3 regions of the Dyella sp. 01N36 genome follow, and region 1 is predicted to be linked to each of the others. Evidence: predicted binding sites of a transcription regulator. Region 1 holds the regulator's gene; each other region holds the start of a gene.
What was found. Region 1 encodes HrcA, which represses chaperone genes, less so after heat shock. Its sites were predicted from a motif close to TTNGCACTCNNNNNNNNNGAGTGCNAA; they were not measured.
Positions count from the first base shown of each region.

Region 2: rpoH (RNA polymerase sigma factor RpoH) is a predicted target of HrcA. The motif match lies at 1,357-1,383, and genes of this name have one in related genera.
Region 3: groES (co-chaperone GroES) is a predicted target of HrcA. The motif match lies at 1,259-1,285, and genes of this name have one in related genera.

Region 1 is NZ_JBFTRY010000203.1:365-3,866, forward strand. Features, by position in the region: gene recN (DNA repair protein RecN) at 1-1,428, opposite strand, end outside; gene hrcA (heat-inducible transcriptional repressor HrcA) at 1,622-2,674, shown strand; gene grpE (nucleotide exchange factor GrpE) at 2,760-3,287, shown strand; gene dnaK (molecular chaperone DnaK) at 3,448-3,502, shown strand, end outside.
Region 2 is NZ_JBFTRY010000009.1:24,869-28,370, reverse strand. Features, by position in the region: gene AC1DMG_RS03865 (response regulator) at 1-529, shown strand, start outside; gene ung (uracil-DNA glycosylase) at 526-1,227, shown strand; gene rpoH (RNA polymerase sigma factor RpoH) at 1,412-2,269, shown strand; gene AC1DMG_RS03850 (response regulator transcription factor) at 2,381-3,079, shown strand; gene AC1DMG_RS03845 (sensor histidine kinase) at 3,076-3,502, shown strand, end outside.
Region 3 is NZ_JBFTRY010000005.1:26,852-30,353, reverse strand. Features, by position in the region: gene cutA (divalent-cation tolerance protein CutA) at 119-436, opposite strand; gene AC1DMG_RS02335 (class II aldolase/adducin family protein) at 436-1,083, opposite strand; gene groES (co-chaperone GroES) at 1,358-1,651, shown strand; gene groL (chaperonin GroEL) at 1,706-3,349, shown strand.

The sequences.
Region 1 (3,502 bases):
CTTCTGTCCCACCACTTCAGCGACGGCGCCGCCGATGCCGGTATCCACTTCGTCGAACACCATGGTGCCGACGGTGTCCTTGCCCAGTGTGGCCACTTCGATGGCGAGGCTGATGCGCGCCAGCTCGCCGCCCGAGGCCACCTTGCGCAGCGCGCGCGGCGGCTGGCCGGGGTTGGCGCTGACCAGCAGTTCGCAACGTTCGCGGCCCTGCACATCGGGATCACCTTCGTTGGTCGCTTCCAGCTCCACCACCAGGCGACCACCGCTCATGCCCAGCTCGCCCATCAGGATGCTGACTTCGCCGCCAAGGCGTTCCGCAGCCTGCTGGCGTGCCTGGCTGAGCTGGCCGGCTTGTTCGTCGTATTGCTGCTGCAGGCGCGTGCGCTGCTTGGCCAGTTTTTCCAACGCGTCGCCGGCGCCTTCCAGTTCGCTCAATTCGATGCGCAGCGTGCCGGCCTTGTCGTGCAACTCGGCCACCGTTACGCGATGGCGGCGCGACAGTTCGTGCAGACGCGTGAGATGCGTATCCACTTCCGCATAGCGGTTGGGATCGAGATCGACGTCGAGCGCATAACGGCCCAGGCCATCGGCCGCTTCGCTGAGCTGGATGGAGGCGTTGTCCAGCAGCTCCAGCAGCGGGGCCAGGCGATCGTCCAGCGCGGCGAGCTTGCTCATTTCCAGCTGGGCGCGGCCGAGCGCACGACGCAGTGCGAATTCGCTCTCGCCATCGAGCAGTTCCACCACGCCGCCGGCGCCTTCGGCCAGGCGGCCGGCATTGGCCAGGCGTTTGTGGCTGGCTTCCAGCTCGGCCAGATCGTCCGGCGGCAGCGCCCACTTTTCCAGTTCGCCCAGTTCGTGGCTGAGCAGTTCGATGCGTTGCTCGCGGTCGTCGCCGCCACTGAGCTTGCGGATGCGGTTGCCGAGCTCGCGCCATTGCTGCGCCAGCTCACGTACCTGCGCCACCAGGGCTTCATTGCCCGCATAAGCGTCGAGCAGCTCCATCTGATGGGCGCGCGAGAGCAGGGCCTGGTGCTCGTGCTGGCCGTGGATTTCCACCAGCAGCGTGGCCAGCTCGCCGAGCTGGCTGGCATTGGCCGGACGGCCGTTGATCCAGGCGCGCGAGCTGCCCTCGGCGCGGATCACGCGGCGCAGCTGGCAGCTGTCTTCGTCGTCCAGTTCCTCCCGGCTCAGCCAGGCGCGGGCTTCGGGCAGGTTCGTCAGGTCGAACTCGGCGGTGAGTTCGGCGCGGTCGCTGCCGGCACGGACCATGCCGCTGTCGGCGCGCGCGCCGGCCAGCAGCATCAGCGCGTCCACCAGCAGGGATTTGCCGGCGCCCGTCTCGCCGCTGACCACGGTAAGGCCGGGGCCGAAGGCGATCTCGGCTTCTTCGACGACGGCAAAATGACGAACGTAGAGCGAGGTGAGCATGGGTGGCGGCTTGGTGAAGTCGGGGGATTGTAAGGGGATGGGGCCGGGGAGCGGGTAGTGGGGGCGCGCACTTCGGCGTCCGGCAGATCACCGGCATCCGTTTTTGCACCCTCGCGACCGATCCCTCATCCCCGTTTCTTGCAAACTTTCCCGCAAGACCTTATTTCTTGTGTGTCTCACGAAGCGATACAGCATGCCAGCCGCCCCTCTCGATGCCCGCGCACGACGCCTCTTGCGCACATTGATCGCCCAGTACCTCGCCGATGGCGAGCCTGTCGGCTCGCGCACGCTTTCGCGTTCGTCCGGCCTGGACGTCAGCCCGGCCACCATCCGCAACATCATGGCCGACCTGGAAGAGGCGGGCCTGGTCGCCTCGCCGCATACCTCGGCCGGCCGCGTGCCGACGCCGCGCGGCCTGCGCCTGTTCGTGGACAGCCTGATCGAACTGCAGCCGCTGCCTCAGGACGAGATGGCCCGCCTGCGCCGCGAGCTGCCGCCGGGCCCCACCACCACCCGCGACCTGCTGGGCAATGTGTCGACGCTTCTTTCGGCCATGACGCAGTTCGCCGGCGTGGTCACCGTGCCGCGCCAGGCGGATTTCCCGTTGCGCCACATCGATTTCGTGGCCCTGCCGGACGCCCGCGTGCTGGTGATCCTGGTGTTCTCGGACAACCAGGTACAGAACCGCATTGTGCAGCTGGCCAAGCCGCTGGACGCGCGCGAGCTGGAGCACGCCGCCAACTACCTCAATACCCAGTTCGCCGGCCTGCGCCTGGACGATATCCGCGCCCATCTGCTGCGCGAGTTGCGCGAGACCAGCGGCGAACTCAACCGCCTGATGTCCAGCGCGGTGGAACTGGCCGCGGCCTCGTTCGCGCCCCAGACCGAAAGCGACGACGTGCTGGTCAGCGGCCAGACCAACTTGATGGGTTATTCGGAACTAGCGAACTTAGAGCGCCTGCGCGAGCTGTTCGAGGCCTTCCAGCAGAAAAACGAGCTGCTGCAGCTGATGGAAGTGTGTGCCAAGGCCCCCGGCGTGAGGCTGTTTATCGGCGAAGAATCGGGTTTTGCCGCATTGGATGGTTGCAGTGTGGTCACGGCCAGCTATGGTGCGCAGGGTCGCGTGCTGGGCGCGGTGGGGGTCATCGGACCCACCCGCATGGCCTATGAACGGGTGATTCCCGTGGTACAAGCCACGGCCGGATTGCTTAGCGACGCCTTGAATCGCGTCGCTACGACCTTATAACCCGCTCGGGAGGCGGGGTTTTACCCGCAAGTGTTTGACGGTTGGTGCGCGATGCACCGGCCACGGATAAGGCTTGGAGTGATTCATGCAAAGCAACGACCCAACGGTGTCCAACGAGACGCCAGGCCAGCAGGGTGAGACGGGCAGCGCCGAACTGGAAGCGCTGAAGTCGCGTATCGCCGAACTGGAAACCAGCAACGTGGAGCTGCGCGACACCGTGCTGCGCGAAAAGGCGGAAATCGAGAACCAGCGTCGCCGACTGCATCGCGACGTGGAGCAGGCTCGCCGCTTCGCCAACGAGAAGCTGCTCAACGAGCTGCTGCCGGTCTATGACGGCCTGGAGCGCGGTCTGCAGGTGGAAGGCGGTGATATCGCCAGCGTGCGCGAGGGCATTGCACTCACGCTCAAGTCGCTGCTGAAGATCGCCGAGAACAACGGCCTGGTGCAGGTCGATCCGCTGGGTCAGCCGCTCGATCCGGAGCGGCATCACGCGGTGAGCATGGTGGAGGCCCCGGGCGCGGCCCCCAACACGGTCGTCAACGTGCTGCAGAAGGGCTACGTGTTGAACGACAGGCTGCTGCGCCCGGCGTTGGTGGCGGTCGCCAAGGAATGACGCCCGCGCCGGCGGTCGAGGACGCCTGAATGGCGTCCCCTGTCGGCAACGGTGGCAAGGCATCCGGGGTCTTGTCGGCATTGAGATGCCACGCGGCAAACCCCATCTGACAAAACAGTTGCGGCCGAGGGGTCGCTTAAAGAATTCGGGAGTAAACAACATGGGTAAAATCATCGGTATCGACCTGGGCACGACCAACTCGTGCGTTGCCGTGA
Region 2 (3,502 bases), on a different contig from region 1:
TCGCACGCTGGGGGAGCACGTCACCGATTATTTCGACAAGTCGCTGGGGTTCCAGGCGCTGGCGGAGTTCATCCGCGGCTACGTGAAGCCCGTCGATTCGGCCGAGGGCGAAGTGCTCTACGTGGAAGACAGCCGCGTGGTCGCGCTGGCGACCCGCCGCATCCTCGAAAAGCACGGCCTGACCGTCTATCACGTGGTCAGCGTCGAGGACGCCCTGGTGCTGCTGGACAAGGCCAAGGAACAGGACAAGGTCGGCGCGGACATCGTGCTCACCGACGTCAGCCTCAAGGGCGAACTGACCGGCGGCGACCTGCTCGAGCGCATCCGCCGCGAATACCTCTACAGCAAGGGCAGGCTGCCCGTGCTGGTGATGACGGGCGATGAGAACCCGGCCAACCAGGCTGCGCTGCTGCGCGCCGGCGCCAACGATCTGGTCGAAAAGCCGATCGAGGAAAAATTGCTGATGACCAAGCTGCTCTTCCAGCTGCGTGTATCCCAGCACCTGCGCGAGCGGGGCGAGGCGGCGTGACGGAACATCCGGTAAGGCTGGAGCCGTCCTGGAAGGACCGCATCGGCGAGTATCTGGCGCGCCCGGACATGCGCGCGCTGTCCGACTTCCTGCGCAGCGAAAAGCAGGCCGGCAAGGTGATTTATCCGCCGGGTCCGGAGATTTTCGCCGCCTTCGACCACACACCATTTGATGCCACGCGCGTGGTGATCCTGGGCCAGGATCCGTACCACGGTCCGAACCAGGCGCATGGCCTGTGTTTCTCGGTACGGCCGGGCGTGGCCACGCCGCCGTCGCTGCTGAACATCTTCAAGGAGATCCAGCGCGACCTGGGTTTCCGGGCCCCGGACCACGGCTGCCTGACCCCTTGGGCCGACCGCGGTGTGCTGCTGCTCAATGCCACGCTCACCGTCCAGCAGGCCACCGCCGGCTCGCATCAGGGCAAAGGCTGGGAAGGCTTTACCGATGCGGCGATCGACGCACTCAACCGCGAGCGGGAAGGGCTGGTCTTCCTGCTGTGGGGCTCGTATGCCCAGAAGAAGGGCCAGCTGATCGACGGCAGCCGCCATTGCATTTTGCGCTCCGTGCACCCATCTCCCTTATCAGCGCATCGCGGTTTCATCGGCTGCGGGCACTTCTCGGCGGCCAACCAGTACCTGGAAAGCCGCGGCGAGCCGCCTATCGACTGGTCTTTGCCGATGCGGGCCGAACTAGCCTGAAACAGGCATTTCACGGCTGCTGAACCGCCCGATACGCATAGTGGAGCCTCCCCGGGGTGCCTGCTGGACAGGTGCCTCAAATTCCTGTACTATTGAGTACATCAAAGGTCCCGGAACCTTTCGGGGCCTTTAGCACTCGTAATACCCGAGTGCTAAGCTGATTCCCTCACAGGAGGTTCCGTCCATGTCTCAAGCTTTGGTGACCGCCAACCTGCCGGTGCCGAGTGTCGTCGGCAGCCTGGATGCCTATATCTCGGCGGTCCATCGGATTCCGGTACTCAGCCAGGACGAGGAGCAGGCGCTGTCGCGCCGCTACAACGAACAGGAAGACCTTGAATCCGCCCGCAAACTGGTCATGTCCCACCTGCGCTTCGTGGTGCACGTGGCGCGTGGCTACAGCGGCTATGGTCTGCAGATCGCCGACCTGATCCAGGAAGGCAATATCGGCRTGATGAAGGCRGTGAAGCGKTTCGACCCGGARCAGGGCGTGCGCCTGGTGAGCTTTGCCGTGCACTGGATCCGTGCCGAAATGCACGAGTTCATCCTGCGCAACTGGCGCATSGTCAAGGTSGCRACSACCAAGGCSCAGCGCAAGCTGTTCTTCAACRTGCGCAAGAGCAAGAAGCGCCTGGGCTGGATGAACGCCGAAGAAGTGCGCACGGTGGCCAAGGATCTGGGCGTGCCCGAAGCGACGGTGCGCGAGATGGAATCGCGTCTGTCGGGCCGTGACATTGGCTTCGAAGCCCCGGCGGATGCCGAGGACGATGCCAAGCCGGCACCGGAAGCGTTCCTGATCGACGATGGCGCCGACCCGTACGACAACGTGGCCGATGCCGACCAGGCCGACAACCAGCTCGACACCTTGTCGGCGGCGTTGAAGAACCTGGACGAGCGCTCGCGCGACATCATCCAGCGCCGCTGGTTGAACGAAGACAAGGCCACGCTGCAGGATCTTGCGGACGAGTACGGCGTTTCCGCCGAACGTATCCGCCAGGTCGAGGCCAACGCCATGAAGAAGATGCGCGGCCTGTTCGCGGCCTGATCTTCTCTGTCGGCGTAAGATGACAAGCGGCCCCTCCAGGGGCCGTTTGCCTTTGCGAGGACACGGCTGTCCCCGCGTTCTCACCACCGGATCCCCGTTTGTAGTGCCGTCATGCCCCGAGTGCTGGTCATCGAAGACGACGAAACCACCGCGCGAGAAATCGTCGCGGAGTTGAGCGCGCACGGCATGTTCGCGGAATGGGTGGCCAACGGCCGCGATGGCCTGGCGCATGCGCTGCAAGGCGGCTACGACCTGATCACGCTGGACCGCATGCTGCCCGGCATGGACGGCATCGACGTGGTGGCCGAATTGCGCCGCGCAGGCAGCGACGCGCCGGTGCTGATGATCAGCGCCTTGAGCGATGTCGACGAGCGCGTGCGCGGCTTGCGCGCGGGCGGCGACGACTACCTCACCAAGCCCTTCGCACCTGATGAAATGTCGGCGCGCGCGGAAGTGCTGCTGCGCCGTCGCCAGCCGCAGTCGGTCCAGCGCCTGCGCGTGGCCGACCTGGAGCTGGATCTGGTCAGCCACGTGGCGTATCGCGGTGGCCAGCCGCTGACCCTGCTGCCCACCGAATACCGCCTGCTCGAATTCCTGATGCGCAATTCCGGGCAGGTGCTTACCCGCACGATGATTTTCGAGACGGTGTGGGGTTTCCATTTCGATCCCGGCACCAATGTGATCGACGTGCATATCGCGCGTTTGCGGCGCAAGATCGACGGCGCCGGCCAACCGGCGTTGATCCACACTGTGCGCGGCACCGGTTATATGCTCGCGGCCGCCAATGAAACTGCCCCGGTGGTGTCATGAAAGCACGTCCCAACAGCTGGCATTCGACCACCTCGAGGTTGATCCTCATCTACGGCGCCTTGTTCGTCGTATGGGGCGCGGTGCTGGTCGGCGCGATCCAGTGGGAAACCACGCGCTATCTCAACAGCGTCATCGACCAGATGCTGCAGCAACGTATGCATTACATCGCCTCGACCGATCCCGCCCGCCTCGCCACCACGGTGGATGCCGCCGCCGCGATCGATCCGCACGGCATCATGTCGGTGGGCTTGTTCGACAAGGACCATCAGCCGGTGGCAGGCAATATCGACCATCTGCCCACGTCGCTGCTGCGCGATGGCCAGGTGCACCTGCTCAAGCATGGCCTGCCGCGCTCCGACCGCGATGCGGAGCGCGTGCGCGCACGCGGCCTGGCTTCGACGCTGCCCAATGGCGACATCCTCG
Region 3 (3,502 bases), on a different contig from region 1:
ATGGAGAGGCATGCTGGCGAGCGGCGATGGCGCGCCGGTGACGCGGACATCGACAGTCGGCGCCGACTGTCTAGTCAATGCGGCGCAGTGGGAATCCCGTCACGCGCGACGCCAAACATCAGCCTGGATTGCGCACCCAGTCGAGGTAAGGCGCATGCCCCTCGGTCACCGGCACCGCGATCAGCTCGGGCAACTCATAGGGATGCAGGCTGAGCAGGCGCTCTTTGAGCGCGGCGAACTGCGCGGCCGTGGTCTTGATCAGCAGCAGTTCTTCATTGTCGGTGACCACCTTGGTCTTCCAGCGATAGGTGGACGACACCGCGGGGATGCGGTTCACGCAGGCAGCCAGGCGTTCGCCCACCAGGGCCTCGGCCAGGTGCTGCGCGCTGGCCACATCGGGACAGGTGCAATAGCAGAGCAGGACGGTTTCAGACATCACGACCTCGACATCAGTCCGTAGTGGGCGAATTTCTCCAGCACCGCGGCCACCTCCTCATCGGTGAGCATGACCGGCGTGCCGACCTGCAAGGACAGGGCGTACTGGCGGGCGAGATTTTCCACCTCCACGGCGCGCCACATGGCCTGCGCCAGCGAACTGCCCAGCGCGATCATGCCGTGGTTGGCCATCAGGCAGGCCAGTCGGCCCTCCAACGCTGCCACCACGGCATCGGACAGGGCCTGGGTGCCATAGGTGTGGTAGCCGGCGCAGCGGATCGAGTCCCCGCCACCCACGGCGATCATGTAGTGGGCGGGCGGAATGTCCCGGCGGCACATGGCCAGCGCCGTGGCATAGGGCGGGTGCACGTGGACGATGGCCTGGGCGTCGGGCCGGGCCAGGTAGATGTCCCGATGGAAGCGCCACTCGCTGGAAGGTCGCTGCGAGCCCGGCCACTGGCCGTCCCGATCCACCAACACGATACCCTCCACCGTGATCTCCTCATACGGCGTGCCGCTGGGCGTGATCAGAAAACCCTCGCCGCAGCGGGCACTTAGGTTCCCCGAGGTGCCTTGGCTGAGGCCGCTCACGGCCAGCCTGGCACCCTGGTTCACGAGCTCCTGGCGCAGCGTCGGCTCATCGCTCACGGGCGGGTCCTGGTGGGGGGCAGGCCGGCATGGTCGGCCGTCCGCAGGCCTCTGTCGATAGCACGATCGGTGACTTTTCGGCCCAATGCGCCTTGAAAGGCCCCCGCCGCTCCCCCATTGGAAGACTCAGCCATCGGACGGGCGCCTCTTGCAGGGGGCATTTGCGTCGTTAGAATTGGCACTCACCTCCGGGGAGTGCTAACAAGCGCCACCCAGGCGCCGCTCCGGGGTCCCGAATCTTGTTCAACCATCCAAACGAAGCTGGAGCCCACCCATGAGCAAACTGCGTCCGCTGCACGATCGCGTCATCGTCAAGCGCCTCGAAGAAGAGCGCGTCTCCGCTGGCGGTATCGTCATTCCCGACAGCGCCACCGAAAAGCCGACCCGCGGCAAGGTCATCGCTGCCGGCTCCGGCCGCATCCTGGAAGACGGCAAGGTCCGCCCGATGTCCGTGAAGGAAGGCGACACCGTGCTGTTCGGCAAGTACGCCGGCCAGGAAATCAAGATTGACGGCGAAGAGCTGGTCTTCCTCAAGGAAGACGACATCGTTGCGGTGATCGAAGGCTAAGCGCCTCTCCCGCACCTCTTCCCACCTACTCAACGCATTTGAAGGAATTACGAAATGGCAGCTAAAGAAGTCCGCTTCGGCGAAGACGTCCGCGCACGCATGCTCAAGGGTGTGAATACCCTGGCCAACGCTGTGAAGGTCACCCTGGGTCCGAAGGGCCGCAACGTGGTGATCGAGAAGAGCTTCGGCGCACCGACCGTGACCAAGGACGGCGTCTCCGTCGCCAAGGAAATCGAACTGGCCGACAAGTACGAGAACATCGGCGCGCAGATCGTCAAGGAAGCCGCTTCCAAGACCTCCGACGTCGCCGGCGACGGCACCACCACCGCCACCGTGCTGGCCCAGGCGTTCATCCAGGAAGGCCTCAAGGCCGTCGCTGCCGGCATGAACCCGATGGATCTCAAGCGCGGTATCGACCAGGCCGTCAACGCCGCGGTTGCCGAGCTGAAGAAGCTCTCCAACCCGACCGCTGACGACAAGGCGATTGCCCAGGTCGGCACGATTTCCGCCAACTCCGACGCCAACATCGGCGACATCATCGCCACCGCGATGAAGAAGGTCGGCAAGGAAGGCGTGATCACGGTCGAGGAAGGCTCGGGTCTCGAGAACGAACTCGACGTCGTCGAAGGCATGCAGTTCGACCGCGGCTACCTGTCGCCGTACTTCATCAACAACCAGCAGTCGCAGCAGGTTGAACTGGACGACCCGTTCATCCTGATCCACGACAAGAAGGTCTCCAACGTCCGTGAGCTGCTCCCGGTGCTGGAAGCCGTCGCCAAGGCCGGCAAGCCGCTGCTGATCGTGGCCGAGGAAGTGGAAGGCGAAGCCCTCGCAACCCTCGTGGTCAACACCATCCGTGGCATCGTCAAGGTTGCCGCCGTGAAGGCGCCGGGCTTCGGCGACCGTCGCAAGGCCATCCTGGAAGACATCGCCATCCTCACCAATGGCGTGGTGATCTCCGAGGAAGTGGGTCTGGCCCTCGAAAAGGCCACGATCACCGACCTGGGCCGCGCCAAGCGCGTGGTGATCACCAAGGAAAACACCACCATCATCGACGGCGCCGGCGAAGCTGAGCGCATCCAGTCGCGCATCGGCCAGATCAAGGCGCAGATCGAAGAGACCTCTTCGGACTACGACCGCGAGAAGCTGCAGGAGCGTGTGGCCAAGCTGGCTGGCGGCGTGGCCGTCATCAAGGTTGGCGCTGCGACCGAAGTCGAGATGAAGGAAAAGAAGGCCCGCGTCGAAGACGCCCTGCACGCCACGCGCGCAGCCGTTGAAGAAGGCGTGGTCCCGGGCGGCGGCGTCGCGCTGATCCGTTCGCTGAAGGCGCTGGAAGGCCTGAAGGGTCAGAACACCGACCAGGACCTGGGCATCGCCATCACCCGTCGTGCGCTGGAAGCGCCGCTGCGCGCCATCGTCTCCAACGCCGGTGACGAGCCGTCCGTCGTCCTGAACAAGGTGAAGGAAGGCAACGGCAACTTCGGTTACAACGCTGCCAACGGCGAGTTCGGCGACATGATCGCGTTCGGCATCCTGGACCCGACCAAGGTCACCCGTTCGGCCCTGCAGTTCGCCGCCTCGGTGGCCGGCTCGATCATCACGACCGAAGCGGCCGTGACCGAAGTGCCGAAGAAGGACGAAGGCCATTCGCACGGCTCGCCGGGCGGTATGGGCGGCATGGGCGGCATGGACTTCTAAGTCCTCGCCTCCAGGCATCGCAACAGAAGGAAAACCCCGCCTCGTGCGGGGTTTTTCTTTTTGGCGGAAAGAAAATTCAAAAAAGTGGCGCCGGCCATTTCCGTTTTGACTCGCCTGGCCGTCTTAGTCCTTGTCACAGTCACCATGCGGGTC